Regions from separate parts of the Cellulosimicrobium sp. BMG9.22 genome, predicted to be linked through region 2. Evidence: riboswitches for the same ligand, from Rfam matches in the RefSeq annotation. Region 2 holds a riboswitch; each other region holds the start of a gene.
What was found. Region 2 has a riboswitch for thiamine pyrophosphate ahead of thiO (glycine oxidase ThiO). Riboswitches for the same ligand answer to the same signal wherever they lie in the genome.

Region 1 (11,386 bases), on a different contig from region 2:
CGACGGCGCCCGCGGTGGCCGGCCGGTCGGGCGTCAGTCCGCGCAGTCGGCGCACAGGCCCCAGAACGTCACCTCGGCGGTGTCGATCCGGAAGCCCGTGGTGCTGCTGGGGGTGAGGCACGGAGCGTGGCCGATCGTGCAGTCCACGTCGGCGACGGTGCCACAGCGACGGCAGACGACGTGGTGGTGGTTGTCGCCGAGGCGACGCTCGTAGCGCGCGGGGTGGCCGGCGGGCTCGATCCTGCGGACCAGGCCCGTGTCGGTGAGCGTGTGCAGCACGTCGTACACGGCCTGCACGGACACCGAGCCGAGTGCGGACCGGGCCGCCTGCAGGACGTCGTCGGCGTCGGCGTGCTGCTGCGCCGCGACGGCGTCCAGCACCGCGAGCCGCGCCGCGGTGACGCGCAGCCCGTGGTCGCGCAGCTCCTGCTCGTGCCGGGCGCGACGGGTCCCTGCCGGATCGGTCGGCGCAGCGGATGTCGGTGCTGCTGTCGTCATGGCCTGATCCTAACCACGCTCTTTGGAGTACTTCCAATGATGGAGTGGATCGGTAGAGCTGAGACCAGGAGTGCGGTCGTCACGAGTGCCGGGCAGCGCGTCCTTCCCCGTTCCCCGTCCGGGCGGTCCTGAGGCTCTGCTATTCTTGATCGCTGACCGACCTGTGCGTCCGTTCGTCCCCGACCCTCGGGGGTGTGGGGTGCCGTGCAGGTGCGCAAGTGGATTCCATCCCACCCGGGTCTCGACCGTCGACGCACGTCGCGACAGAGGCCGGGTCCTGGTCCGGACGGGTGCCCTGCGGGGTACTCCGGCCGCTGTGGTCGTCGCGAACCTGTCGCGCGCGGCCCGACCGATGGCCTCCACCCTGCGCTCAGGGACGGGGGCCTTTCTCGTTCCGGGCGGTCTACCGACGACTTCCTAGGAGCATCACATCAGCGAGCCTCGCATCAACGATCGGATCCGCGTCCCCGAGGTCCGACTCATCGGTCCCGGCGGGGAGCAGGTCGGCGTCGTCCGCACCGAGGTTGCCCTGAGCCTTGCCCAGGACGCCGACCTCGACCTGGTCGAGGTCGCCCCGGACGCCCGCCCGCCCGTCTGCAAGCTCATGGACTTCGGCAAGTTCAAGTACGAGTCGGACATGAAGGCGCGCGAGGCGCGGCGGAACCAGGCGAACACCGTCCTCAAGGAGATCCGCTTCCGCCTGAAGATCGACCCCCACGACTACGGCACCAAGAAGGGCCACGTCGAGCGCTTCCTCGCCGCGGGCGACAAGGTCAAGGTCATGATCATGTTCCGTGGTCGTGAGCAGTCGCGCCCCGAGATGGGCGTGCGCCTGCTGCAGCGTCTGGCGGAGGACGTCGCGGAGCTCGGCTTCGTCGAGTCGATGCCGAAGCAGGACGGCCGCAACATGACCATGGTGCTCGGCCCGGTGAAGAAGAAGGCGGACGCCAAGAGCGAGCAGCGCAAGCGCGCTCAGGAGGCCGAGCCGCGGCTCACCAAGTCGGCGCAGCGAGCGGCGACGAAGGGTACCGACGAGCCGGGCGTGCAGGAGTCGGCCGAGGTCCAGGAGACCGAGGTCCCCGTGGTCGAGGACGTGGCGCAGGAGGTGTCAGCGGCTGCCGCCGCGGAGCCGACGCCCGCACCCGAGCCGACGCCGGCTGCGAATGCGGTCGCGCCGGAGCCTGCCGCCCCCGCACCGGCACCGAAGGTTGCTCCTGAGCCCAAGGCCGCCCCGGCGCCCAAGGCCGCGCCCGCTCCGTCGTCGCGTCCACGTCCGTCGACACGGTCGGCTGCGGACTCGAAGCCTGCAGCGCCTCGCCCGCCCGCACCGGCCGCGGCGCCCAGGCCCGCGACGTCCGACTCGGCGAAGCCTGCGACGCCCAAGCCTGCCGTCCCCAAGCCGGGGGTCCCGCGCCCCACGCCGAAGCCCGCGCCGCGCGGCAAGGCCGGCTGACGGCCGCACGAACTTGATCGGGGTCCGGGCCCACCGGCCCGGACCCGAGCACGTCGGCCACCGCGAGGTGGCTGACCGGACACAAGGAGAGACGGCAGACATGCCGAAGAACAAGACGCACTCGGGTGCCAAGAAGCGCTTCCGCATCACGGGTACCGGCAAGGTCATGCGTGAGCAGACCAACGCCCGCCACTACCTCGAGCACAAGTCGACCAAGCGCAAGCGTCGCCTCGCCTCGGACCAGGTGGTCTCGCCCGCCGACGTCAAGACCATCAAGAAGCTGCTCGGCAAGTGATCCGGCGCGGTGACGGGACCCGTCACCGACCGGCTCACCCCTGAGCCCCGAACTGCAAGGAGCATCACGTGGCACGCGTGAAGCGGGCGGTCAACGCCCAGAAGAAGCGCCGTACGACCCTCGAGCGCGCAGCGGGCTACCGCGGCCAGCGCTCGCGCCTCTACCGCAAGGCGAAGGAGCAGGTCACCCACTCCCTCGTCTACTCCTACCGTGACCGCAAGGCGCGCAAGGGAGACTTCCGCAAGCTGTGGATCCAGCGCATCAACGCTGCGTCGCGCGCACAGGGCATGACGTACAACCGCCTCATCCAGGGCCTCAAGGCCGCGGGTGTCGAGGTCGACCGTCGCCTGCTCGCCGAGCTCGCGGTCAACGACGTGGCGGCGTTCAACGCCCTCGTCCAGGTCGCGAAGGACGCTCTCCCCGCGGACGTCAACGCGCCGAAGGTCGCAGCCTGACCAGCGCCCACGACGCAACGGACGCCCGGACGGCGCCCGGCCCGCTCGAACCCACGCTGACGAACCCTCGCAGCGACCGGGTCAAGGCGGTCCGGGCACTGTCCGGGCGTTCGGCGCGTTCGCGCCACGGCCGGCTCCTCGTCGAGGGGCCGCAGGGCGTGCGCGAGGCGGTGCGCCATGCACCCGCCCGGGTCCGCGACGTCTACGTGACGCCGGCGGCGTGCGCGCGTCACCCGGAGATCGTCGCCGACGCCCGCGCGGCCGGGCTGCACCTCCACGTCGCGACGGCGGAGGTGCTCTCGGCGATGAGCGACGACGCGCAGGGCGTGCTGGCCGTCGTCCGGGTCGAGACCCCTTCTCTGGAGGACGTCCTCCGCTCGCTCGCGGCGCCCGGTCGTGACCGCCCGGCGCTCGTCGCGGTCCTCGCGACGGTCCGCGACCCGGGCAACGCGGGCACCGTGATCCGGGCCGCCGACGCGGCGGGCGCGGACGCCGTCGTGCTCGCGGGCGAGAGCGTCGACGTGCACAACCCCAAGGTCGTGCGGTCGACCGCCGGGTCGTTGTTCCACCTCCCGGTGATCACCGGCGTGGGTCTCGCCGAGGCCGTCGACGCGCTGCGCACCGCGGGCCTGCTCGTCCTCGCGGCCGACGGCGCCGGAGACCTCGACCTCGACGACCTCCTCGACGTCGCGAGCACCCCTGCCGACGCGCCGGCCGCGGACCTGGCAGAGGGAACGACGGACCTCGCCCGCCCCACCGCGTGGGTCTTCGGGAACGAGGCCTGGGGCCTGCCGGAGGCGGACCGTGCCCTCGCCGATGCCGTCGTGCGCGTCCCGATCCGAGGCCGGGCGGAGTCGCTCAACCTCGCGACGGCCGCCACGGTGTGCCTCTACGCGTCGAGCCGCGCGCACCGTCCGGTCGGTCCACGGGGGAGGAGCGCATGAGGCTGTTCGCCGCGCTGTACCCCGACCGTGCAGCGCTCGACCACCTCGCGCTCGCCCTCGCGAGCGCGCACGCGCTCGAGGCACGCCGGTCCGACGGCGGGCCGCTCGTGCGCTGGACGCCGCCCGAGCTGTGGCACCTGACCGTCTCGTTCTTCGGCGACGTCCCCGAGGGCGCCGTCCCCGACCTCGCCGCCGCACTCGAGCCGGAGGCGGCGGAGGTCGCGCCTCTGTCGCTGCGCCTGCAGGGGGCGGGGGTCTTCGACCGGCGCGTGCTGTGGGTCGGCGTCGGGGGAGAGGGCGCCGACGCGCTGCGCGACCTCAACGCTTCCGTGGCCGCGGCGGCGGGAGAGGCGGGTGTGCGCCTCGACCGCCGTCCGCGCCAGCGCGCGCACCTCACGGTCGCCCGTGCGGCGGCCGGCGCCCGGCAGGCGCAGCGCCGAGCCACCGCCCGGGCCCGCAGCCACGGCCGCGGCGCGCCCGACCCGACGGCGGGCGACCCTCTGGCCGCGCCGGCCGCGGCGCTCGCCGTCTACTCCGGGCCCGCCTGGACCGCAGCGGAGCTGCACCTGGTCGAATCCGACCTGTCGGACGCCTCGGGGCGCCCCGTGCACCGCACCGTCGCGTCCGTGCCGCTCGCCGGGACGGCGCCTCCCGGCTGACGACGGTGCCCGACGAACTCCATGGCCCGTCCGGTCCCCGTGTGCGAGGATGGCCCGGTGCGCACGCGAGACGATCGTCGATTTCCCGGGCCCGTCACGGGCCCGCGCGACTGACGCGTGCACCCCTCCCGCCGGCGGCGGGACGGACCGGCCCCGGACGGGCGCCCTAGAATGACGCCGACGCGCGCACCCGTGCGCGCCTCGCGCGTCCGCCCCGCGTGACGCATCCCGCGGGGCCACACCGCCGCAGGCTCCAGTCCAGCCCTCGCCAGGAAGGCACGCATGTCCAGCCCTGACGCCGAGGTCGCCCCCGCCCCGCGCGGGTCCGACGACCCGGACACCCTCTCCGCCCCTTCTCCGCTCGACGCCGACGCGCTGCAGCGCACGCTCGACGCCGCCCTCGCCGCGATCGCGGCGGCCGGTGACCTCGACGCGCTCAAGCTCGTGCGCACGGAGCACACGGGCGACCGCAGCCCGCTGGCGCTCGCGAACCGGCAGATCGGCTCGCTCGCTCCGGAGGACAAGAAGACGGCGGGCAAGCTCCTCGGCCCGCTGCGCGGGCGCGTGAACCAGGCGCTCGCCGCGCGCCAGGCCGAGCTCGAGACGGAGCGCGACGAGCGCGTCCTCGTCGAGGAGGCCGTGGACGTCACCCTGCCCGTGCGGCGCACGCCGTCCGGGGCGCGCCACCCGCTGGAGACGCTCCAGGAGCGCGTCGCCGACTTCTTCGTCGGCCTCGGCTGGGAGATCGCCGACGGACCCGAGGTCGAGACGGAGTGGTTCAACTTCGACGCCCTGAACTTCGGCGTCGACCACCCCGCGCGGCAGATGCAGGACACGTTCTACGTCGCGGGGCCCGACGGCACCGACGGCGACGACGGCACGGCGGTGCCGTCGAACCTCGTGCTGCGCACGCACACGTCCCCGGTCCAGGCGCGCTCGCTCCTCGAGCGCGGCGTGCCGCTCTACGTCGCGTGCCCGGGCAAGACGTTCCGCACGGACGCGCTCGACGCGACGCACACGCCCGTCTTCCACCAGGTCGAGGGCCTCGCGGTCGACAAGGGCCTGACGATGGCGAACCTGCTCGGGACGCTCGACGCGTTCGCGCGCGCCATGTTCGGGCCCGAGGCGCGCACGCGACTGCGCCCGAGCTACTTCCCGTTCACCGAGCCGAGCGCCGAGATGGACCTGTGGTTCCCGCAGAAGAAGGGCGGGCCGGGCTGGATCGAGTGGGGCGGCTGCGGGATGGTCAACCCGAACGTGCTGCGCGCCGTCGGGGTGGACCCCGAGGTGTACTCGGGCTTCGCCTTCGGCATGGGCATCGAGCGCACGCTCATGCTGCGCCACGGGATCGCGGACATGCACGACATGGTGGAGGGCGACGCGCGCTTCTCCGCCCAGTTCGGAACGGAGATCTGATGCCGTACGTCGCCATCGACTGGCTCGGCGACCACGTCGAGCTGCCGGAGGGCCTCACGGCCGAGCGGCTCGCTGCGGACCTCGTGCGCGTGGGCCTCGAGGAGGAGGCGATCCACGGCGCGGCCGTGACGGGACCCCTCGTCGTCGGCCGCGTCCTGGAGATGTCGCCCGAGCCGCAGAAGAACGGCAAGACGATCAACTGGTGCCTGGTCGACGTCGGCCAGGAGCACAACGTCGCCGAGATCCAGGGCGTCGACCCCGCCGACATGCCGGCGGGCGGTGCGCGGGGCATCGTGTGCGGCGCGCACAACTTTGGCCCCGGAGACCTCGTCGTCGTCGCGCTGCCGGGCTCCGTCCTGCCCGGACCGTTCCCCATCGCGAGCCGCAAGACGTACGGGCACGTGTCCGACGGCATGATCTGCTCGCAGCGCGAGCTGGGCCTCGGCGAGGACCACGACGGCATCATCGTGCTGCCGCGCCTCGGCTACGCGGCCGAGGACCTCACGCCGGGCCAGGACGCGATCGCGCTCCTGGGCCTCGGCGACGAGGTGCTCGAGATCAACGTCACGCCCGACCGCGGCTACGCGTTCTCCTACCGCGGCGTCGCGCGCGAGTTCTCGCACTCGACGGGGGCCCGCTTCACCGACCCGGGCCTGCCCGCGTCGCTGCCCACGCCGACGCCCGCGGCCACGCCTGACGGCTTCCCCGTGGAGGTCGACGACGACGCGCCGATCCACGGGACTCTCGGGTGCGACCGGTTCGTCACGCGCGTCGTGCGGGGGATCGACCCGGGGGCGCAGACGCCCGCATGGATGCAGCGCCGGCTCACCGCGTCGGGCATGCGGCCGATCTCGCTCGCGGTCGACGTGACGAACTACGTGATGCTCGACCTCGGGCAGCCGCTGCACGCGTACGACCTCGACCAGGTCGCCGGTCCGATCGTCGTGCGCCGAGCCACGCCGGGCGAGCGCCTCGTGACGCTCGACGACGCCGACCGCGCGCTCGACCCCGAGGACCTGCTCATCACGGACAGCCCCGAGGGGGAGCGCGGGTCGCGCGTGCTCGGCCTCGCGGGCGTCATGGGCGGCGCGTCCTCGGAGGTCGGTCCGACGACGACCGCGGTGCTCGTCGAGGCTGCGCACTTCGACCCGGTGTCGGTCGCACGCACCTCCCGGCGCCACAAGCTGTCGAGCGAGGCCGCGAAGCGGTTCGAGCGCGGCGTCGACCCGCGGCTGCCCGCGGTCGCCGCGCAGCGCGTGGTCGACCTGCTCGTCGAGCTCGGGGGAGGGACCGCCGACCCGGCGGTGAGCGACCTCGACCGCGTCCCCGCGCCGTCGTCGATCCGGCTCCCGGTCGGGGAGGCGGAGCGCCTCGTCGGCGTGCCGTACACCCTCGAGCAGGTCGTGGGCGCGCTCGGTGCGATCGGCTGCACCGTCGAGCGGGCGGTCGACGGCCCAGATGCGGCGGACTCGCTCGTCGTGACCCCGCCGTCGTGGCGTCCCGACCTCACCGAGCCCGCCGAGCTGGTCGAGGAGGTCGCGCGCCTCGTCGGCTACGACGAGATCCCGTCGGTCCTCCCGGCCGCGCCGGGCGGTCGCGGGCTGACCCGTGAGCAGCGCGTGCGTCGCTCGGTCGCGCGGGCGCTCGCCGAGGACGGCTTCGTCGAGACGCTCAGCTACCCGTTCGTCGGGGACACCGAGCACGACGCCCTGCGCCTGCCCGCGGACGACGACCGCCGTCGTGCGCTGCGCCTGCTCAACCCGATCGCCGACGACCGGCCCCTCATGCGCACCGACGTGCTCAGCACGCTGCTGGAGACCGTGCGCCGTAACGTCGGCCGCGGCCTGACGGACGTCGCGCTCTTCGAGGTCGGGCTCGTCACGCACCCGCGCCCCGGCGCACCCGCCGCCCCGGCGCTGCCGGGCGGCGTGCGGCCGAGCGACGAGGACCTCGCGGCGATCGTTGCCGCCGTCCCGGCCCAGCCGCGCCACGTCGCGGGCGTCCTCGTCGGGCGGCGCGAGCGTGCCGGCTGGTGGGGGCCGGGTCGCGCGGCGGACTGGACGGATGCGCTGGCCGCGGCCCGCCTGGTCGCCGAGCGTGTGGGTGCCCGGGTGACCGTCGTCGCGGACACGGCGCGCGCCCCCTTCCACCCCGGGCGCTGCGCCCGCCTCGAGCTCGCGGACGGGACTCTCGTCGGGCACGCCGGCGAGCTGCACCCGAAGGTGCTCGAGAACCTCGGGCTCCCGGCCCGCTCGGTCGCGTTCGAGGTCGACCTGTCGGCGCTCGTCGCCGGGTCGCAGGAGTCGCCCGTGCAGGCGACGCCCGTGTCCGGGTTCCCCGCCGCGAAGGAGGATCTCGCGTTCGTCGTGGACGCGGCGGTCACCGCCGAGGCGTTGCGGGCCGCCGTCGCCGAGGGTGCCGGCGACCTGCTCGAGGACCTCGCGCTGTTCGACGTGTTCACGGGCGAGCAGGTGGGCGAGGGCCGCAAGTCGCTCGCGTTCTCGCTGCGCCTGCGGGCCGCGGACCGGACGCTGACCGCCGACGACGTCGCGCGCGTGCGCGACGGCGCCGTCGTGGCCGCACGCGAGCGGGTCGGGGCGGAGCTGCGGGCATGAGCGGCGCGACGGACGGCACCGGCCCGGCGGTCGAGGCCGTCGCGCCCGCCCGGACCGCGCTGGTGACCGGGGCGTCGCGCGGCATCGGCCGCGCGATCGCCGTCGGTCTCGCCGCGGCGGGCGTCGACGTCGCGCTGCTCGCCCGCGACGCGGACAAGCTCGCGGACGTCGCCGACGAGATCGCGGCGCAGGGTGCGCGGGACGAGCGCGGAGGCCGCGCCGTCGTCGTGACGGCGGACGTGACGGACGCGTCCGCCGTCGAGGCCGCCGTCGGCGAGGCGGAGGCGGTGCTCGGGAGCGTCGACCTCCTCGTGAACAACGCGGGCCGCGTCGACGCCGAGGTCCCGCTGTGGGAGGCCGACCCCGACGAGTGGTGGGCGATCGTCGAGACGAACGTGCGCGGGCCGTTCCTGCTCGCCCGGACCGTGGTGCCCGGGATGCTCGCGCGCGGCGGTGGCCGCGTCGTGGACCTCAACAGCGGGGCCGGGTCGCACGACATGGAGGGAGCGAGCGCGTACAACGCGAGCAAGACCGCGCTCCTGCGCCTCGGCGCGAACCTGCACCGCTCCGGGTTCGCGCGCGGGCTGCGCACGTTCGATGTGGCGCCGGGCGTCGTGCAGACCGACATGACCGCGTCGATGGACATGCATGCCGACCGCACGGAGTGGACGCCGGTGGCGCGGACCGTCGAGATGGTGGTCGCGATCGCCCGGGGCGAGCTCGACGCGTTCTCGGGCGCCTTCGTCCGCGTCACGCACGACTCGCCGGAGTCGTTGCGCGCCGCGACCGACGCCGCGGCCCGCGACGGCGTCGACCTGCCGGGACCGGACGCGCGCCGTCTGCGGGTCACGCGCTGGGGCGACGACGACCCGATGCCCGGAGCGCTCCCCGCCCGGTGACCCGGACCGCTCGGTGCGCGGGTCGTGAACGTCACCCTCCGGATAGTTGAATGTTCACCTAGGTATCGGGAATGCTGAGTCGAGACACCTGACCAGTACCGGGCGGACACCGCTGTCGCGGCTCGACGACGACGCCGGAGGCGACGGATGACCACGACACGGCCGGTCCGACAGTGGAACGGCATGACCGTGCCCGACGCCGGGACCTATGTCCTCGACGAGGCGCACAAGCGCGTCGGCTTCCAGGGCCAGCACATGATGGTCGCGCCCGTGCGCGGCGAGTTCACCCGGGCGAGCGCGACGGTCCTCGTCGGCGAGGACCCGCTGGACTCCGCCGTCAGCGCGACGATCGACACGGCGAGCCTCACGACGCACCACGAGGACCGCGACGTCCACCTGCGCAGCGCCGACTTCCTCGACGTCGAGACCTTCCCGACGCTCGAGTTCCGCAGCACGTCGGTCACGTGGCAGGGCAGCCAGGACGACCAGATCCTCGCGTGGGCCCGCCTGCGCAACCGCTCGCCGGAGCGCGCGCAGCTCGCGTCGGACCGCGTGCAGACGTCCGCGGCTCCCGCCCGCTTCCTCGTCAGCGGCCTCCTGACGATCCGCGACGTCACCCACCGGGTCGACCTGACGATGCAGTACGGCGGCGCGCGGCGCGACCCCTACGGGCGCGACATCTTCGGCTTCCACGCGACCGGCGAGTTCGACCGCGAGGACTACGGGCTCGTGTGGAACGTGCTGCTCGAGACCGGCGGGTTCCTGGTCGGCAAGAAGGTCACGCTCGAGATCGCGGGCGAGGCGATCCACCAGGGCTGACGCGCGCTAGCATGACGGACGACACGGGGTGCCCCGCACGACGGGGCTGAGATGAGACCCGTCGAACCTGCTCTGGCTCGTACCAGCGAAGGGATGTCCGGCGATGACGCTCGCCCTGTCCGCACCCTCCTCCTCGTCCGCACCCGGGATCGATCCCGCCCCGGGCCCTGACGCCGCCCCGGACGCCGGCCACCGGCCGTCCCGGCCGCGCGTGCTGTCGGTCGCGGGGACCGACCCGACCGGAGGCGCCGGCATCCAGGCGGACCTCAAGACGTTCTGCGCGCACGGGGCGTACGGCATGGCCGTGACGACGGCGCTCGTCGCCCAGAACACGCACGGGGTGCGGTCGGTGCACGTGCCCGGCCCGGACTTCCTGCGCGCGCAGCTCGACGCCGTGTCCGACGACGTCGAGATCGACGCCGTGAAGATCGGGATGGTGGCCGACGCTGAGAACGCGCGCGCGATCGCCGCGTGGCTCGACGACCTCGGGGCAGCGCGCGAGGCCGTCGGCGCGCCGCGCGCGTGGGTCGTCCTCGACCCGGTCATGGTCGCGACCTCGGGTCATCGCCTGCTCGACGAGGGAGCCGAGCAGGCCGTGCGCGACCTCGCGACGCGCGCCGACGTCGTCACCCCGAACCTCCCCGAGCTCGCCGTGCTGGCCGCGCCCGCCGGGGGTGCGGGCCCGACCGCCGCCGAGACCTGGGCCGACGCGCTCGCGCAGGCGAGCGCGTACGCCACGGCGAGCGGCGTCGTCGTGCTGCTCAAGGGCGGCCACCTGCGCGGCGCGACCTCGCCGGACGCCCTCGTCGCCCCGCGACGCGGCTCCGCGCCCGTCGTGACGACGTTCGAGGGCGAGCGCGTCGACACGCCGCACACGCACGGCACCGGGTGCTCGCTCTCGGCGGCGCTCGCCGCGCTGCGTCCTCAGCGAGAGAGCTGGGACGAGGCTGCGCGGGAGGCCAAGGAGTGGCTCACGGGCGCGCTCCGGGCCGGCGCCGCGCTCCGGGTCGGGACGGGCCGTGGGCCGGTCGACCACCTCCACGCGCTTCAGGCTCGCGCGACGTCCTCGCCGGTCGTCCCGGCCGGGTAGACGCACTCGGTGCCCGGCGGCCACCACCGCCAGCGGGACTCGACCTGTCCCGCGCTGACGCCCGCGGGCCGCTCGGCGAGGCAGCGGTCCTCGCCCTGGCGCACCCCGATCGTCAGGTAGTAGGCGACGAACGCGCCCGTGACCAGGACGGCGAGCACGGTCACCGCGCGTCGGAGCGCGGGGGAGGGGCCGCCGTCGGACCCGTCGCGCTCCCCCGGACGCGGAGGTACCCAGTCCCAGCTC
Region 2 (5,891 bases):
CCAGCCCGAGCACCGACGTCGCCCCACAAGCGGACCTGACCACGAGACGGGACATGCCGTCGGCGTGTCAGAGGGCGAGGTCGAGGCGGCCCTCCGGGGGCGAGCTCGCGAGGGCGCCCTCGCGGCGGGGGATGCGCCCCGCACCCGCGGCGAGGCGCCCCGACTCGACGGCCAGGCGCATCGCGTGCGCCATGCGCACCGGGTCGGCGGCGCGCGTGACGGCGGTCGCGAGGAGGACACCGTCGCACCCGAGCTCCATGGCGAGCGCGGCGTCGGACGCGGTACCGATCCCCGCGTCGAGGATCACGGGCACCCGTGCGGCGGCCGCGATCGCCTCGATGTTGCGCGGGTTGAGGATGCCGAGCCCGGACCCGATGGGCGCGCCGAGCGGCATGACCGCAGCGCACCCGACGTCCTCGAGCCGGCGCGCGAGGATCGGGTCGTCATTGGTGTAGGGCAGCACGACGAACCCGTCCCGCACGAGCTGCTCGGCCGCCTCGACGAGGCCGATCGGGTCGGGCAGGAGCGTCACGTCGTCCGCGATCACCTCGAGCTTGACCCACTCGGTGCCGCACGCCTCGCGCGCGAGGTGCGCGGTGAGCACGGCCTCGCGCACCGAGAAGCACCCGGCGGTGTTGGGCAGCGCGCGGATGCCGAGGCGCGAGAGGAGAGCCCAGATCCCGGCGTCCGGGCTCGCCTCGCCGCCCGCACGGACCGCGACGCGGCGCATCGCCACGGTCGTCAGTGCGGTCCCGGACGCGACGAGCGCATCCTCGAGCGTGAGCAGGTTCGCGGCGCCGCCCGTGCCCATGACGAGGCGCGAGCCGACGGTCGTCTCGGCGACGACGAGCGGGTCGTCGCCCAGCGACGGGCTGCTCGCGGCACCGGGGGAGCCAGGGGAGATGTCGGTCGTGGTCACGGTTCCTCCTCAGCCGCCCTGGACGGCGGTGACGATCTCGATACGGTCTCCGGAGGCGACGACCGTGGTCGCCCACGCGCCGCGCGGCACGACGGCGTCGTCCACGGCCACGGCGACGCCCTGCGGTGTCCCGTCGGCGACGTACTGCGGCACGAGCGTGGCGACGAGCTCCTCGAGGCCGGTGCCGGGGGCGAGCCAGCGCGGCTCGCCGTTCACGGTGACCTCGACGGTCGGTACGGGGTTCACGGTTCTCACCTCGGTGTCGTGATGGGCTGGTGCGCCGTCGGGACGGTGCCGAACCCGGGGTTGCACCCGGACTCGGGCGCGGATCGGGGAACAACCGCGGGTTCGGCGGGGAAACGGTCGGTGCGCGCGATGGCGACCGCGGCCGCGACGTCGGGCGGGAGCGCGGTCCCGACGAGCCCCGCGACGACGGCGTCGGCGGTGAGCGGGGCGAGCAGGATGCCGTTGCGGCCGTGGCCGGTCGCGAGGTGCAGGCCGGGGACCGCGGTCGGGCCGACGAGCGGCAGGTTGTCCGGGGTCGCGGGCCGCGCGCGCGGCGTGACGTCGACGAGCGCCGCCTCGTCGATCCCGGGCAGCAGGGCGCGCGCGTCCCGGAGCAGTGCGAAGACACCGCCCGCCGTCGCGCGCCGGTCGTCGGGGTTCTCCTCCGTGGTCGCGCCGACGACGACCTCCCGGTGGCCCGCGCGCGGACCGTCCGGCACGGGGTCGCGCGGCACGACGTAGACCGGCCGACCCTGCACGACGCCCCGCACGACGTGCTCGAGCGCGAGGTCCGGCCCGGCGTCGAGACGCAGCGTCTGGCCCTTCACGGGGCGCGTCGGCACGACGACGCCCGGCACGTCCGCGACCAGCGCGCCGGACTGCCAGCCCGCGGCGAGGACGACCGCACCCGCACGGTGGAGCCGGCCCGCGTCGTCGTGCACGCCCGTGACGCGCCCGGTGGCGTCGAGCGTCAGCCGGGTCGCCGCGACGCGCACGACGGCGGTGCCGGGCATCGGGGTCCCGGCACCGAGCGCCGCGAGGAGCGCGGCGTGCGTCGCGCGCGGGTCGACCGCGTGGTCCCCTGGGGCCCACGCGGCACCTGCCACGCGCGGGCCGAGGAACGGCTCACGGCGCCGGGCGTCGGCGACGGAGATCTCGCGCGACGCGAGGCCGAGGTCCGCGTGCAGCGCGAGGACGCGGCGCAGCAGCGCCAGGTCGTCCGCGTCATACGCGAGCGTGAGCGTCCCGGCGGCACGAAGACCGACGCCGGGCCCGGTCGCCCTCTCGAGGTCGGCCGCGAAGCCGGGCCACGCCGCCGCACCCGCGACGTGGAGGCGCAGCGCGTCGTCCTCGCCGAAGTCGGCCTCGGTCACGGGGGCGAGCATCCCCGCGGCGGCGTGCGTGGCGCCGTCCCCGGGTGAGGGGTCCAGCACGGTGACGGCCAGCCCTGCGCGCGCCGCGCGCCACGCGACGGCGAGCCCCACGATCCCGCCGCCGACGACGACCACGTCGCGCGCGCCGTCGGGCGCCACAGCAGAGGCGCCCACGGACCGCGGGCGAACAGGGGGGTGCATGTGCGCTCCCTTCGCTGGCATGACCCAGATCAGGTTCGACGGTCGGCTCCTACGCCCTCTCAGCCCGTGCGGGCTCCCGTGCTGTCGGCCACAGTACCGCCTGCACCGGGTGGGCCGCGGCTAGGCTCCGGCGGGTGAGCACCGAGACCTTCGCCACGTCCGCCGCGCCGACTCCGGGCGCAGGAGCCGGCCCACGCGCCCGCCTCGCCGACGCACGCCTGTACCTGTGCACCGACGCACGCGAGGAGCGCGGCGACCTGGAGGACTTCCTCCACGCGGCGCTCGCGGGGGGTGTCGACGTCGTCCAGCTGCGGGACAAGACGCTCGACGTCGCGCGCGAGCTCGAGCTCCAGGCGGTCGTCGCCCGGGTCGCGACGGAGCACGGCGCGCTCTGGGCGGTCAACGACCGCGCGGACGTCGCGGCGCTCACCGGAGCCCCCGCGGTCCACATGGGCCAGGGCGACCTGCCCGTGCCGGCCGTGCGCTCCCTCCTCGGTCCGGGGCCCGTGCTGGGCCGGTCGACGCACTCCGCGGCGCAGGCCGCCGCGGCGGAGGCGGACCCCGACGTCGACTACTTCTGCGTCGGGCCGCTGTGGGCGACGCCGACCAAGCCCGGCCGCTCCGCCGTCGGGCTCGACTTGCTGCGCGACGTCGCTACGACCCGCCCGGCGACGCCGTGGTTCGCGATCGGCGGGATCGACGCCGGCCGGCTCGACGCGGTGCTCGACGCCGGGGCGACGCGCGTCGTCGTCGTGCGGGCCATCACCCAGGCTCCCGATCCCGAGAGTGCCGCGCGCGACCTGCGCGCCCGGGTCGTCGGCGCCTGACCAGGGACGCAACGCGCCCGACGAGGCGCCGGATGGGGACTTCTGCCCACCTCCGGCGGGTTCCGCCCGTGCTGTCCGGTATGGCAGGGTCGACGGCGGGCCGCCGCCCGGTCGTCGGGCGGCGGTGGACCGTTCGACTCGGGGGATCATGAACCGCACTCGCTCGACGCTCGCCGCCCTGACCGTCGTCGTCGCTCTCGCGCTGTCGGGCTGCGGGCTCCTCGGCGGGTCCGGGGACGACGCCGACCCGCCCGCGACCGGCGCCGCGGAGACCGGCGTCGGTGCGCCGGCCGATGACGGAGCCGCCGAGGTCGGTTCCGCGCGCGTCGGCGACGCCGTCATGGCCGAGCAGACCGTCGACGCCCCGAGCGGCTCGCTCGGTGGGACGCTCACGACGACGCTCCGCTCCGTCGAGGTGCAGGACGAGGTGCTGACGGTGCGCTGGGCGCTGCGCTGGGACAGCGACGCCCAGCCCGACGACGCGTCCGCGAGCCACACGGACCTCGGCATCGACTGGGTCCTCACCGCGACGGACCCCGTGGGCCTCGTCCAGTACCGGCCGTTCTGCACCGAGGGATCGTGGAAGGGCGGCTCGCCCGACCCGCAGCAGTGCAGCTATCACATCGTCGGGTCGCCGCGGTACCCCTTCGGCGGGTTCGTCAACCACGCGACGATCGAGGCGTGGGCCCAGCTACCGGCGCCCGAGGGCTCGCCCGCGACGATCGACGTCCTGCCTGGCCAGGGGCTGCCCGCCTTCACGGCCGCGGAGATCTCGTACCTCGACGGTGTCGAGTGACGTCGAACCGTAGCCCGGTGCGTCGCGTCGTCGGCGCCGTCCTCGCGGCCGGTGCGCTCGTGGCCGGGCCGGCCGTCGCGGTCGCCTCGCCGGCGACCGCGGCACCCGCCGCGTCGGACGACGCCTCCGCCCGCCACGACGAGCTCGTCGCGGAGGTCGAGCAGCAGCTCGCGGACGAGCGCGACGCGATCCTCGCGGAGGCGGTCACCGACGCCATGCGCGAGGACGCGGTCCACCCGCTGAGCGTCGACGACTCGACGTTCCCGCTCGACGTCGACGACGCGACGACGGGCCTCGAGACGACGCGCGAGGACGACGGGGAGACGGTGGTCGTGCTCACGGCCGACCTGCTCTTCGCGTTCGACCGGTCCGAGCTCTCGCCAGAGGCCGCGGCCGCCCTCGCGCAGCTCCTCGACCAGATCCCGCAGGGCAGCGCGGTCGCCGTCGACGGGCACACCGACTCGATGGGGACCGACGAGCGCAACGACGAGCTGTCCGCCGCGCGGGCAGAGTCCGTCGCGACGGTGCTGCGCGCCGAGCGACCGGACCTGACCCTGACGGTCGAGGGCCACGGCAGCAGGATGCCGGTCGCGGAGAACACCATCGGCGGGAACGACAACCCGGCCGGCCGGGCGCAGAACCGTCGCGTCGAGCTGTCGTTCGAGGACGGCTGACGGAGCGCGCCCCGCGGGCACCTAGAATCGGTGGGTGACCTCCGCTCCAGACGCCGCCGCGTCGCCCGCGCCCGCCACGACCGTCCCCACGCCTCGGCCCGTGCTCGTCGTCGACTTCGGCGCGCAGTACGCGCAGCTCATCGCGCGCCGCGTGCGCGAGGCGAAGGTGTACTCCGAGATCGTGCCGCACACCTTCACGGTCGAGCAGATGCTCGCGAAGGACCCGGCCGCCATCATCCTGTCCGGCGGGCCGTCGTCCGTGTACGCGACCGGAGCCCCCTTCGTGGACCCGGCGCTCTTCGAGGCCGGCGTTCCGGTCATGGGCATCTGCTACGGCTTCCAGGCGATGGCCAAGGCGCTCGGCGGCGAGGTCGCCCAGACCGGGCTGCGCGAGTACGGCGGCACCGAGGTCGAGGTGTGCTCGGCCGGGGTCCTTCTCGCGGAGACGCCCGAGAACCAGACCACGTGGATGAGCCACGGCGACGCGGTGCACCGCGCACCCGAGGGCTTCGAGGTCCTCGCGACGTCGTCGGGCTCCCCGGTCGCGGCGTTCGAGGACCGCGCGCGCCGCCTGTTCGGCGTGCAGTGGCACCCCGAGGTCAAGCACTCCGCGCACGGCCAGACCGTGCTGGAGCACTTCCTGTACGACGGCGCCGGGCTGGCCCCCGACTGGACGCCCGGCAACGTCATCGCCGACCAGGTCGCGGCGATCCGCGCTCAGGTCGGCGACGCGCGCGTCATCTGCGGGCTGTCCGGCGGCGTCGACTCGTCCGTCGCCGCGGCGCTCGTGCAGAAGGCCGTCGGCGACCAGCTCACCTGCGTGTTCGTCGACCACGGGCTCCTTCGCGCGGGCGAGGCCGAGCAGGTCGAGCGCGACTTCGTCGCCGCCACCGGCGTGCGCCTCGTCGTGCGCGACGAGCGCCAGCGGTTCCTCACCGCCCTCGCGGGGCACAGCGACCCCGAGACGAAGCGCAAGATCATCGGCCGCGAGTTCATCCGCGTGTTCGAGGACGCCGCACGCGACATCGTCGCCGAGGCGGGCGAGCACGGCGAAGAGGTCAAGTTCCTCGTCCAGGGCACGCTCTACCCCGACGT
Region 3 (11,386 bases), on a different contig from region 2:
GGCCCACCCGTGGGCCTGGCCTTCTACGGGCACGTCCACGCGTACGCGCAGCAGGTGCGCGCGCACCTCGCCGACCTGCGGCCCGAGCAGGTCGAGGACCTGACCGACGGTCTCGAGGCCGACCTCGCCGAAGCGGTGGTCGACGCACCCGGCGCGCTCCCGCGCCGTCGTGACGCCGGCGGGCAGGTGCCCGACGGCGGTCCGGGCGCCCCGGAGGGCGACGTCCCCGGGGGAGCGGGGCCCTTCGACCCTGGGGCGAGCGACGTCGACACGGCGCTCGACCTCGTCGCGTTCTTCGGCCCGCCCGCCGCCTACGCGGCCGAGCTGCGGGCAGCGGCCGGGCTCGGCGCCGCGGCGGCACCGGGACCGGGACGACGCCCGCGCATCGGCCTACGAGGGCGGCTGCTCGTGCTCGGCGGGATCCTGTCGTCCGGGTGGCGCTCGCTGTGGCACCCCGTGACCTCGACGCCGCAGTGGGCGTCCGTCATGGAGTTCCTGCGGACGCTGACCCCTGCGTGGTGGATCCTGCGCGGCTGGGTCGTGGCGACGCTGCTGCTCGCGCTCGTCGGCGGCTACGGGATCGCCGTCATGCCCGGCGACGTCTCGGCCCGGCTCGTCGTGCTGGCGGCGATCGTCGTGAGCGTGCAGTGGGGCCGGGGCCGGTGGCTGCCCACGGCGTGGCTGCCGAGGTTCGTGCGCCCGATCTCGGTCGCGGCGGCAGTGGCCGCCGTCCCTACGGTCCTCTACGTGACGGCGGCGAGCGGCTCGGTCACCGTGTCCGGCTGGGACAGCGGGTACCAGCAGGGCTGGGCGGACGCGAGCGGCGGGACGCACCAGGTCGCGTACGACGGCGGGTTCGGTCCCGGCGGCGACGGCGTGTGGGTCGACGGGGCGCAGGTCTCGAACCTCTTCGTCTACGACGCCGCGGGCGATCCCGTCCGCGACGTGCAGATCTTCGACGACCGCGGCCGCCAGGTCCGCACCGTGACCGAGGACGGCGCGTTCGGCGCCTGGACGGTCCCGGACGTGGACGGCTCCTGGTACTTCCAGCCCACGCTCTCGACCGACGGGCGCGAGCGGTGGAACGTCTATCCGCTGCGTGCGGTGGCCGAGGAGGACATCGAGCACGACGACGCCGACGGCCGGCCCGTCCCCGCGACCGGGACTCGGACGCACGCGATGCCCTGGCCGTTCCTCAAGGCGCCGACGTCCGTGCCGTCGAGCGCGGGGAGCGAGGACACGGAGCAGGGCACGGGAGCAAGCGCGACGGACGAGGGCGAGAGTTCCGGCGAGGGCGACCCTGCGCCGTCGGACGACCCTGCGCCGCCGGACGACCCTGCGCTGCCGGAGGACCCCGCGCCGTCGGACGACCCGACGGCCCCCGAGGACGCAGTCACGCCCGCACCCGGAGCGCCCGAGGACGGCGGACAGCCGCAGCCCGCGGGGCCCACCCCGGTCCTCGGCGCGATCGGCTGAGAACTCGCTCGTCGAGACGTGAGGATCTGCCCCGGATCTGCGAGATTCCGGGGCGGATCCTCACGTCTCGGTCGGGCGCGCCCGGCGCGCGTCGCCCGCTTTCGCCCGGTTCGCGACCCGCGGGCGCGGCTGCGTGGGGCGCGTCACGCCCGGTTGACGGACGCTCCGGCTCGCCTGTGCCGCAACCGGTAATACTCTGGAACCATGCCTCAGAATGACCTGACCTCGGTCAGCCGTGCCCAGACCGCCTCGCCGCGGCCCCGCAAGGTGCCGCGCGTCGTCGTGCTCGGCGGTGGTTCCGTGGGTCTGTACGCCGCTCGACGACTGCGCAAGAAGCTCGGCCGCCGCGAGGCGGCGATCGTCGTCGTCGACCCACGCCCGTACATGACGTACGCGCCGTTCCTCCCCGAGGCGGCTGCGGGCTCGATCGACGGTCGCGACGTCGTCGCGCCGCACCGCCGCGCGCTCAAGGGCGTCGACGTGCTCCAGGGCAAGGTCGTCGGGATCGACCACGGCAACCGCCGCGTGACGATCCACCCGGAGGAGGGCGACGACTACTCGGTCACCTACGACCACCTCATCGTCGGCCTCGGCTCGGTGTCGCGCACGCTGCCCATCCCGGGGCTCGCGGAGAGCGCGATCGGCTTCAAGAACGTCGAGGAGGCCATCGCCGTCCGCAACCACGTCCTCAACCGCTTGGACGTGGCGTCGTCCACATGGGACGAGGACCTGCGCCGCCGCATGCTGACCTTCACCTTCGTCGGCGGCGGGTTCGCGGGCATCGAGGCGCTGGCCGAGATCGAGGACATGGCGCGCTACGCGACCAAGAACTACGCGACGATCGAGGAGAAGGACCTCCGCTTCGTCATGATCGAGGGCGCCGGGCGCATCCTGCCCGAGCTCAGCGAGCCCATGGCCCTGTACGCGCTCGACGAGCTGAAGAAGCGCGGCATCGAGTTCCACCTCAGCACGTTCCTGTCCTCGTGCGTCGACGGCCACGTCGTGACGTCGACCGGCGTCGAGTTCGACTCGGACACGATCGTGTGGACCGCGGGCGTCAAGGCGAACCCGGTCATCAAGGAGGCGTCCGACCTCCCCGTCGACAAGCTGGGTCGCGTCACCGTTCTCCCGACGCTCCAGGTCGCGGACTCCGACGGCGTCGTCGTGCCGAACGCGTGGGCCGCGGGCGACTGCGCCGCCGTCCCGGACGTGCTCAACCCCGGCAAGTTCTGCCCCCCGAACGCGCAGCACGCGATCCGCGAGGCCACGCGTCTCGCCGACAACCTCGCGCTCGAGCTGCACAGCGAGGCGCCGGTCGAGTACCGCCACAAGAGTGTCGGTACGGTCGCGTCGCTCGGTCTGTACAAGGGCGTCGCCGAGCTCTTCGGCGTGTTCAAGCTTCGCGGGACGCTCGCGTGGCTCATGCACCGCGGCTACCACGTCATGGCGATGCCGACGGGCAACCGCAAGATCCGCATCTTCATCGGCTGGATGGGCCAGTTCCTCATGGGCCGCGAGCTCGTGTCGCTCGGTTCGCTGCACGACCCGCGCGCGGAGTTCCGCGCGGCGTCCGTGCCTCCCAAGAAGGACGGCGAACCGGTCAAGCAGTCCGCCCAGGGCTCGGCGGCGGCCGCGGAGTCGGGCGCCGGCACCGTGGACGCGGACGACAGGACGCCGGCGGCCAAGGCCTCCTGACTCCGCCGGGCTCCGGCCCGGCACAGCTGCCCGACGACGAGGGGCGGGCCGCGCACGTGGCTCGCCCCTCGTCGCGTGCCGGTAGGGTCGGGCGCAGCCCCCATAGCCCAACTGGCAGAGGCGGCCGGCTTAAACCCGGCGCAGTGCGGGTTCGAGTCCCGCTGGGGGCACGTCTCCGTCGCGTCTCACGACAGACCCGTCGGCCCGTCCGGCTCGGCGGGCGGCGCGGTCTCCTGACCGAGGACCACGACGTTGCCGTCAGGGTCCTGCACGCGCGCGACGCGCTCTCCCCACGGCTGGTCGGTCGGGGGCTGGATCACGGGGACGCCGGCCGCGGCGAGGTGCTCGACGGCGCGGTCGCAGTCGTCGACGTACACCCACAGCGCGGTGCGGGCGACGCCGTCGGGCACCGAGCCGTCGTCGAGGCCGATGCCGAGCGGCGAGTCGCCCACGTGCACGCTCACGTACACGGGCGGGCCGTCGTCGGGGAACGCGTACTCGACCGTCCCGCGCAGCAGGTCGCGGTAGAAGCCGAGCGACCGCTCCACGTCGGCCACGGAGAGGATGGGGAACAGGCTGCGGAACATCGTCGCCTCCCGGCATCGGTGCGCGTCGGTCCTCGGGTGCCTCCATCGTCGCGCCCCGATGACGCGCCCGCGCGGCGGACCGTCGTGCGACCCCGGCGAGGCGCTGCTAGGGTGCCGACGAACCACGCGGGGTGTCCCGCCCGGGCGACGAGCCCGGGCCGAGGGACTGAGACGAGCGGTACGGCCGCCCGGACCCGTCGAACCTGATCTCGCTAGCACGAGCGGAGGAACGTGGGCATGACGACGCCTGCTGCCATCACCCTGAACCCTGTCCTCGCGGACGACCCGACGGTCCTCGTCCCGGACGGTGAGGCCGGCTTCACCGCCGACCTCGGCCGCCGGTATGCGCACCTGTTCACCGAGTTCTACGACCACCCGTTCCTCGCCGGCCTGCGCGACGGCTCGGTCGAGCCGGCGGCGGTCCGGCACTACGTGGGCCAGGACCACCAGTACCTCACGGCGTACCTGCGCTGCTACGGCCTCGGCATGACGCTCGCCCCGGACCGCGCGTGGGCCGGCTGGTTCCACGACAAGGCGGGCTTCCTGCTCGACGACGAGTCGCACGCCCACCACGCGATGTGCGACTTCCTCGGCGTGACGTACGAGGAAGCGCAGACGACGCGCCTCGCGCCGAGCGCCCAGGCGTACGTAGACCACATGCTCGCGGCGGGCCGGGACTCGCTCGGCGTCCTGCTCGCCGCGCTGCTGCCGTGCCCGTGGACGTACATCTGGTCGGCACGCCGGTTCTGGCTCGCGGAGCGCTCCACCACGCCGGGGTCGATCGGTGACGACCACCCCCTCGCGGGCTGGTGGGAGTTCTACGCGGCCGAGCGCACCGAGGGCGTGCTCGGAGACCTGCGCGCCCGCCTCGACGCGCTCGCAGCCGACGCCGGGGCGGCCGAACGTGCGCGCATGGAGCGCGCGTTCGAGCTGAGCTGCCGCCACGAGATCCGGTTCTGGCAGATGGCGTGGTCGCTCGAGCAGTGGTGAGCGCGCCGCGTCGGAGGTGACGGTGGCTGCCCGGCACGCGACGTCGTCCCTTACGCCAGGAGCAGATCCTCGCCCGGGTGCTCGGCACCCGGGCGAGGCGCGGGTAGCGTGGCGAGCACCGCGGTGAGGCGGCGGGCGCGGACGACGGACGGGGAGAACGATGGGCGCGACGAGCGGGACGACGGGGCACCAGACCGCCCGGCGGGACGGCGCGCGACCGGAACCGCTGCTGCGCCACGTGATCGGTGGGATCCTCCGGCGCGCGAGGCTCGCGCAGGGACGCACGCTCGTCGACGTCGCCGCCTCGGCCCGCGTCTCGACCGCCTACCTGTCCGAGGTCGAGCGCGGCCGCAAGGAGGCGTCCTCGGAGGTGCTCGCCGCGGTGTGCGGGGCGCTGGGGATCCGTCTCGTCGACCTGGTCGCGCGCACCGGCGAGGAGCTGCGGCCCGTCGCCCCGGTGCGCGTGCTGTCGTCCGTCCGGGAGCGCGGCGCGCTGTCCGCCCCGCGCCATGTCGGACCGGCGGGCGCACCCGTCCGCGACCTCCCGGTCGCCCGCGGCACGACGACGGTCCGCACCCTCGGGCGGGCCGGCGACGCGCTGCTCGTCGCGGCCTGAGTGCCTGAGAGCCGGCCGGGGCCCGCGGGTCCTGCCGCGTGTCGCACCCCACGGGTGACCGAGCGGCGCGGTTACGGTCGGATCATGACGGAGCAGCAGACCGCGCAGGGCACGGCGGAGCTGGCCGCGCCGGAGCGCCACGACACCCCTGCGCGTCTCCAGGACCTCGTCGACGACGCCGCGTTCCTCTCGCACGAGCAGCAGCTCCACCTCGTCGACCGGTACGGCGACCACCCCTGGCACGCCGAGATGTCGACCGGGACGTTCACCTTCACGGCCGACTCCGGAGCCACCACGGAGTGCCGCCTGCAGTTCCTCGGGACCGCGGCACCAGGGCCGGGGAGCTGGATGTGGTCCTGGCACAACGTCAACGGCTTCCCCGAGGACGTGCTGCGCGCTGCCGAGCGCACCCGTGCGACCGGGCTGCGTGAGGCGACCGAGGCCGAGCTGGCGCTCGCGGACGACCTGCCGTACCGCCTCGCGCTCGCCGCGAAAGCCACCACCGGGTCGTACGCGCACTACAGCGCGCCCGTCGGCAGCGGGACGCGCGCGTGGTTCCTCCTCGAGCACCCGAGCCTCGAGCTGCCCGCGCCGAGCGTGCCGCGCGTCGTGCGGACGCTGAGCGAGGGACTGCTCTCGGTGACCGTGGTCGACCACCGTCGCGCCGTGGTCGCGTACGCGGAGGGTCGCTCGCTCCCGCTGACCGAGGACCGCGGCCGGCTCGTGCTCGCGCTGCCCGACGGCGCGGTCGTCGTGACGTTCGACGCGGCCCGGAGGATCTCTCGCATCCAGGTCGAGGCCGGAACACCTCCCACGGACGCGCCCGACACCGACGGCGCCTCGGGCGACGAGCACGGTCGCCCGGCGAGCGACGGCGATTCACAGGCCGACGGCGCGGCGGACGATCTCGAGGACGTCGAGCACGGGGCGGCGCCCGGTGCCGGGACGCCCGAGCCAGAACCTGAGCCCGAGCCCGAGCCCGAGCCCGAGCCGGAGGCGGGGGCCGGGCTTGAGCGGGAGCTCGCGGGGAACCCGCCGTCTGCGGCCGAGCAACGCTCCACGTCCGCCCAGGAGGCCGACCCTGGCTCCAGACCCGTCCAGGAGGCGGAGACGCGCCGCCGGTCCTGGTTCCGACGGCGCGGCTGACGTCAGGCCGCGTTGCGCGCCGTGATCTTGCGCGACGTGACCACCGCGTCGGCGACGCCGTACTCGACGGCCTGGCGCGCGGTGAGGACCAGGTCGCGGTCGGTGTCGACGCGCAGCCGCTCGACCGTCTGGCCGGTGTGCCGCGCGAGGACCTCCTCGGTCTCGGACCGGATGCGCAGGATCTCCTCGGCCTGGATCGAGAGGTCGGAGATGGTGCCCTCGCCGCCACCCGACGGCTGGTGCAGCAGCACGCGCGAGTGCTCGAGCACGAACCGCTTGCCGGGCGTCCCGGCGGCGAGAAGGACGGCCGCGGCGGACGCGGCCTGGCCCATGCAGATGGTCGACACGTCGCAGCGGACGAACTGCATCGTGTCGTAGATCGCCATGAGCGCGGTCGCGGAGCCGCCGGGGGAGTTGATGTACAGCCCGATCTCCTGGTCGGGGGCGTCGGACTCGAGGTGCAGGAGCTGCGCCATGACGACGTTCGCGACCCCGTCGTCGATCTCGGTGCCGAGGAACACGATGCGCTCGGACAGCAGACGGGAGAAGACGTCGAACGCGCGCTCGCCGAGCGGGGTCTTCTCGACGACGGTCGGGATCGTGTAGCTCGCCATCACAGGCCCACCTTCCGGGCCGTCCGGGCGGGGCGGACGTCGTCGACGGACTCGACGATGCGCTCGACCATGCCGTACTCGAGCGCCTGCTGCGCCGTGAACCAGCGGTCGCGGTCGGAGTCCTCGGCGATGGTCTCGACGCTCTGGCCCGTGCTCTCGGCGGTCAGCCGGTGCATGAGGCCCTTGGTGTAGACGAGGTTCTCGGCCTGGATCGCGATGTCGACGGCGGTCCCGCCGATGCCCGCGGACGGCTGGTGCATCATGATGCGCGCGTGCGGCAGGGCGTACCGCTTGCCGGGCGTCCCCGCGCACAGCAGGAACTGCCCCATGCTCGCGGCGAAGCCCATCGCGACGGTCGACACGTCGTTGGGGACGAGCCGCATCGTGTCGTAGATGGCGAGCCCGGCGCTCACCGAGCCGCCGGGGGAGTTGACGTAGAGCGCGATGTCGGCGCGCGGGTCCTCCGCCGAGAGCAGGAGGAGCTGCGCGCACAGGCGGTTCGCGACGGCGTCGTCCACGGCGGTGCCGAGGACGACGATGCGCTGGTGCAGGAGGCGCGTCGTGAGCTGGTCGTCGAAGGACGACGCGGACTGCGGGCCGGCCTCCGCAACGGGGCGCAGGGCGTGGTCGGCGAAGGGCGGACGGTCGGAGAGGTGCGTGGTCATGGGACCACGGTGCCTGGGCGTGATGCCGACCGAGGCGCCGATCTGCCGTCGGCACATTCGCCGACGGCAGATCGGGTCTCAGATCCGTCACATGATGGGCCAGCTCCTGTTTTGGACCACGATCCCGGCGGGAGCAGGAGAGATGCTCACCCACACCTGGGGCGCTCGTCCCGAGGCGCCGCCGTACGGGTTGCCCAGGATGCACGGCAGGTCGACGTAGCTGCCCGCGTTGAGCCAGGCAGAGTACGAGTTGCCTGAGACGCTGTTGCCGTCCCAGTAGCACTCGAACCTGTACTCGCCCGAGGGGAACGTCGCATTCGCGTTGACCCGGAACACGGTGCACATGTAGTCGTTGCAGTCGCCGGAGCTTCCGGTGTCTCTCTGCGGGCCACGGGTCACCCAGATGGTCGGCGGGACGGGCCTCGGGTCCGTGTTGATCGTGCTGGTACCGCTCCACGGGCCGCACCCGGCGGCGTTGCACGCCTGCGCGATGAGGGTGAAGCTCTGGTCGTAGTCGCTGCCGACGTTGACGGTCGTCCCGCTACCGGACGTGTTCTGGCTTCCGGACAGCTGCCAGTTGTACTGGGTGACGCCGCTTCCGCCGTTGGACGACGGCGCCGTGATGGTGAACGTGCCGGACGTCGCGCCGGTCTTGTTCGGGCTGATCCCCGGGGCGATGGGCTTCTGGTACGCGTTGATCGACGGCGACGCCGGGCTCGAGGTCGACGTCCCGCCCTGGTTCGTCGCAGTGACGGTGAAGGTGTACGACCCGGGGGTCAGGTCCGTGAAGTCGACGGACGTCCCGTTGACCTGCCTGGTCGCACCACCCGGAGATACCTTGACCGTGTACGACGTGACGGGGCTGCCGTTGGCGTCGGCCGCTCCCCACGACACTCGCGGGATCCCGCTGTTCTGTGACGCGGAGCCGACGTTCTGCACGCTCGGCTGCGGTGGCGCCTCGGGACGTCCGAACGGCACGACGGCCGCCGACCTCGCACTCTGAGCGGTCTCGCCCGCCTTGTTCTCGGCCGTGACCGTGAACGAGTACGACGACTCGTTGTCGAGGCCGGTCGCCTTGTGGCTCAGCCCGGTGAGCTCGAGCGCTGGGCCGTCGGCCGCGCCGTTCTTGTACCGCTGGAGGCGGTAGGGATTGATCGCGTCGCCGTTCTCGTTCGGCTGCTCCCACGACACGTCGATGGAGCCACCGTTGAGCGGGGTGTCCGCGGCGCGGACGGCGCTCGGCGCCCCCGGCACCTCCGGCACCCCGGCGGGCACCATCTCGTCCGAGTACTCGCCCCACTCCGAGGGGTCTGGTGCCTGGTTGTACGCCTTGACGCGGACGCGGTAGGCGACGCCGTTCTCGAGCCCCGTCCACACGACCTGGGTGCCCGCGAGAGACGTCATCTGGATCGCACCGCTCGGCGGGGCCGGCGAGATCTCGAGGTCGACCGTCTCGATCGCGGACCGGTCCGTGTACGCCTTGTTCGTCCAGGCGACCGTGAGGGACTTGTCGCCGAACTCGAGGGTCGGGGCGGCGGGCGGGTCGGGCTTCTCGTCGGGACGCGCCTCCTCGGAGGCCGGAGAGGCGGGTCCGTCGCCGACGGCGTTGGTCGCGAACACGGTGAACGTGTACTTCACGTTGTTGGTGAGCCCGTCGAGGGTGCAGGTGGTGGTGCCGCACGCCTTCTCGTACCCGTTCTGGGAGCGCACGGTGTAGCCGGTGATGTCGGCGCCGTTGTTGTTCGGCGGGTCCCAGGACAGCACGACGGTCTTGGACCGCACCTCCTCGACCGTGGGCATAGCGGGCGCCTCCGGCTTGCCGAGCACCTTGACCTGGACGCGGCCCTCGACCATGCGGTCGGCGTCCTTCGTCGCGTCCTGGATGCGGTAGGTGATGACCATGACGCCGACGAAGTCGTCCGCCGGCGTGACCGTCACGTCGTTCCCCGCGTAGGTCACGTCCCCCTGGCCGGTCTCGACACCCGCGCCGACGAGCTCGAGCGGGGTGTCGGGGAAGGGGTTGGAGTCGTTGGCGAGGACGTCGACGGTGGTGGGCTTGCCCTGGTGGGCGTCGTCGACGGTGTCCTGGTTGGCGCGTGCGAGCGGGCGGGTGGACGCGACGACCGTGAGGGTCGCGGTGCCCTCGACGGGCGGGTGCTCGCCGTCGGTCACGGTGAGCGGGACCTGGACGACCGAGCCCTTGGGGACTTCGGGCGTGGCCTGGGCGTGCAGGGTGCTGCCCTCGAGGGTGACCGTGACGCCCGCCGCGCCCCCGCTGGTCTTGAAGGACAGCGCGTCCCCGTCGGGGTCGGTGGCGAAGCGCGCGAGGTCGACCGAGGCTTCCTCGCCCGCCGCGACGTCCAGCGTCGGGGTGCCGAGCTCCGGCGGTAGGTTCTCCGGCGGGATCACGCTGATCGGCAGCGTGAGCAGCGCGGTGTTCCCGTTGGGGTCGTCCGGTCCGGAGCCGTCCGTGACCTCGAAGGTGACGGCCGCCGGGCCGACGTACCCGGCGTTCGAGGTGTAGGTGATCTCCGTGGTCGAGGTGACCTCGCGCGTGCCCTCGAGCGCCGTGACCTTGTCCTCGGTGGTCAGGCGCGGGGTCCGGTCCTCGACGACCAGGACGTAGTCGGTGATGTCGATCGGCAGCGGCTCCCCGCTGTTGACCTCGAGCGGCGTGATGCCCGGGCGCAGGGTGGGTGCCTGGTCGGTGAGGCCGGGGACCTTGACGAACGCCTTGGCGGTGAGGCCGTCGATGTCGGTCACGGTGTAGGTGACGACCTGGCGGGCCTCGCCGAGGGTGACGACGAGCTCGCCGTCGTCGGTCACGCTCGCCGTCGTCGCGTCGCTGGTCACGGTGAGCTCGGTCGCCGCGCCGTCGGGGTCGTCGTCGTTGTCGAGCACCGGGACGGTGACCTCGGTCTTGCCCAGGATGTCCTCCACCGGGACCGCGTCGTCGCGCGCGACGGGTGGCTGCAGCGGCGCGTCGGCCGCGACGTTCACCGTGATCGCGCCGGTCGCCCGGGCGCCGTAGGTGTCCTGGATCGCGTAGTAGAACGTGTACGACCCGTCCTCGGCCGGGCTCGTGATGACGACGCGGTCGGTCACGACCTCGGCGTCCATGTCGTGCGTGTCCTCGATCCCGGCAGGCACGAGGCCGACCTGGTCGCCGTCGGGGTCGGTGTCGTTGGTCAGGGCGTCGACGGCGACCGTCCGACCGGGCCGGACCGTGACCTCGTCGTCCACCGCGACCGGGGACTGGTTCGCCTCCGCCGGGCGGGCGATGCCGACCTGGACCGTGCCGGTCGCCGTCGCGCCGCGCGCGTCGAGCACCGAGTAGGTGAACGTGTCGTGGCCCGTCGCGTTCTTCGACGCGGCGTACTCGAGGTACCCGTCCACGACGCTCGCGGTGCCCTTCGACGCGGGCGACGCGATCCCCGTCAGCTGGACCGAGTCGCCGTCGGGGTCGATCCCGTCGAGCGGGACCGCGACGCGCACGCTCGCGCCCGAGAGCACGCGGGCCTCGATCTCGCGCGGCTGCGGTGGTGCGTTGTCCTCGTCGTCGCGGATGTGGATCGTGACCTGGGCGGAGTCCTCCTG

Region 1: it holds a riboswitch for thiamine pyrophosphate, as region 2 does, so the genes downstream of both, thiD (bifunctional hydroxymethylpyrimidine kinase/phosphomethylpyrimidine kinase) here and thiO (glycine oxidase ThiO) in region 2, are expected to answer to the same signal.
Region 3: it holds a riboswitch for thiamine pyrophosphate, as region 2 does, so the genes downstream of both, AC4H2H_RS13490 (TenA family protein) here and thiO (glycine oxidase ThiO) in region 2, are expected to answer to the same signal.

The regions. Positions count from the first base shown of each region.
Region 1 covers NZ_JBZGBY010000017.1:77,286-88,671, forward strand. Annotated here, with positions in the region: gene AC4H2H_RS12745 (Fur family transcriptional regulator) at 34-498, opposite strand; gene infC (translation initiation factor IF-3) at 980-1,951, shown strand; gene rpmI (50S ribosomal protein L35) at 2,052-2,246, shown strand; gene rplT (50S ribosomal protein L20) at 2,315-2,701, shown strand; gene AC4H2H_RS12765 (TrmH family RNA methyltransferase) at 2,758-3,645, shown strand; gene thpR (RNA 2',3'-cyclic phosphodiesterase) at 3,642-4,304, shown strand; gene pheS (phenylalanine--tRNA ligase subunit alpha) at 4,587-5,720, shown strand; gene pheT (phenylalanine--tRNA ligase subunit beta) at 5,720-8,335, shown strand; gene AC4H2H_RS12785 (SDR family oxidoreductase) at 8,332-9,234, shown strand; gene AC4H2H_RS12790 (YceI family protein) at 9,382-10,053, shown strand; TPP riboswitch at 10,068-10,164, shown strand; gene thiD (bifunctional hydroxymethylpyrimidine kinase/phosphomethylpyrimidine kinase) at 10,157-11,143, shown strand; gene AC4H2H_RS12800 (hypothetical protein) at 11,101-11,386, opposite strand, start outside; gene AC4H2H_RS12805 (quinone oxidoreductase family protein) at 11,385-11,386, opposite strand, start outside.
Region 2 covers NZ_JBZGBY010000058.1:604-6,494, reverse strand. Annotated here, with positions in the region: gene AC4H2H_RS19590 (thiazole synthase) at 68-865, opposite strand; gene thiS (sulfur carrier protein ThiS) at 929-1,165, opposite strand; gene thiO (glycine oxidase ThiO) at 1,171-2,499, opposite strand; TPP riboswitch at 2,504-2,581, opposite strand; gene thiE (thiamine phosphate synthase) at 2,634-3,326, shown strand; gene AC4H2H_RS19570 (hypothetical protein) at 3,475-4,122, shown strand; gene AC4H2H_RS19565 (OmpA family protein) at 4,140-4,796, shown strand; gene guaA (glutamine-hydrolyzing GMP synthase) at 4,831-5,891, shown strand, end outside.
Region 3 covers NZ_JBZGBY010000019.1:67,488-78,873, forward strand. Annotated here, with positions in the region: gene AC4H2H_RS13470 (hypothetical protein) at 1-1,476, shown strand, start outside; gene AC4H2H_RS13475 (NAD(P)/FAD-dependent oxidoreductase) at 1,681-3,171, shown strand; tRNA gene AC4H2H_RS13480 (tRNA-Leu) at 3,268-3,341, shown strand; gene AC4H2H_RS13485 (VOC family protein) at 3,357-3,758, opposite strand; TPP riboswitch at 3,876-4,005, shown strand; gene AC4H2H_RS13490 (TenA family protein) at 3,996-4,748, shown strand; gene AC4H2H_RS13495 (helix-turn-helix domain-containing protein) at 4,909-5,364, shown strand; gene AC4H2H_RS13500 (DUF6882 domain-containing protein) at 5,449-6,510, shown strand; gene AC4H2H_RS13505 (ClpP family protease) at 6,513-7,124, opposite strand; gene AC4H2H_RS13510 (ClpP family protease) at 7,124-7,789, opposite strand; gene AC4H2H_RS13515 (Ig-like domain-containing protein) at 7,877-11,386, opposite strand, start outside.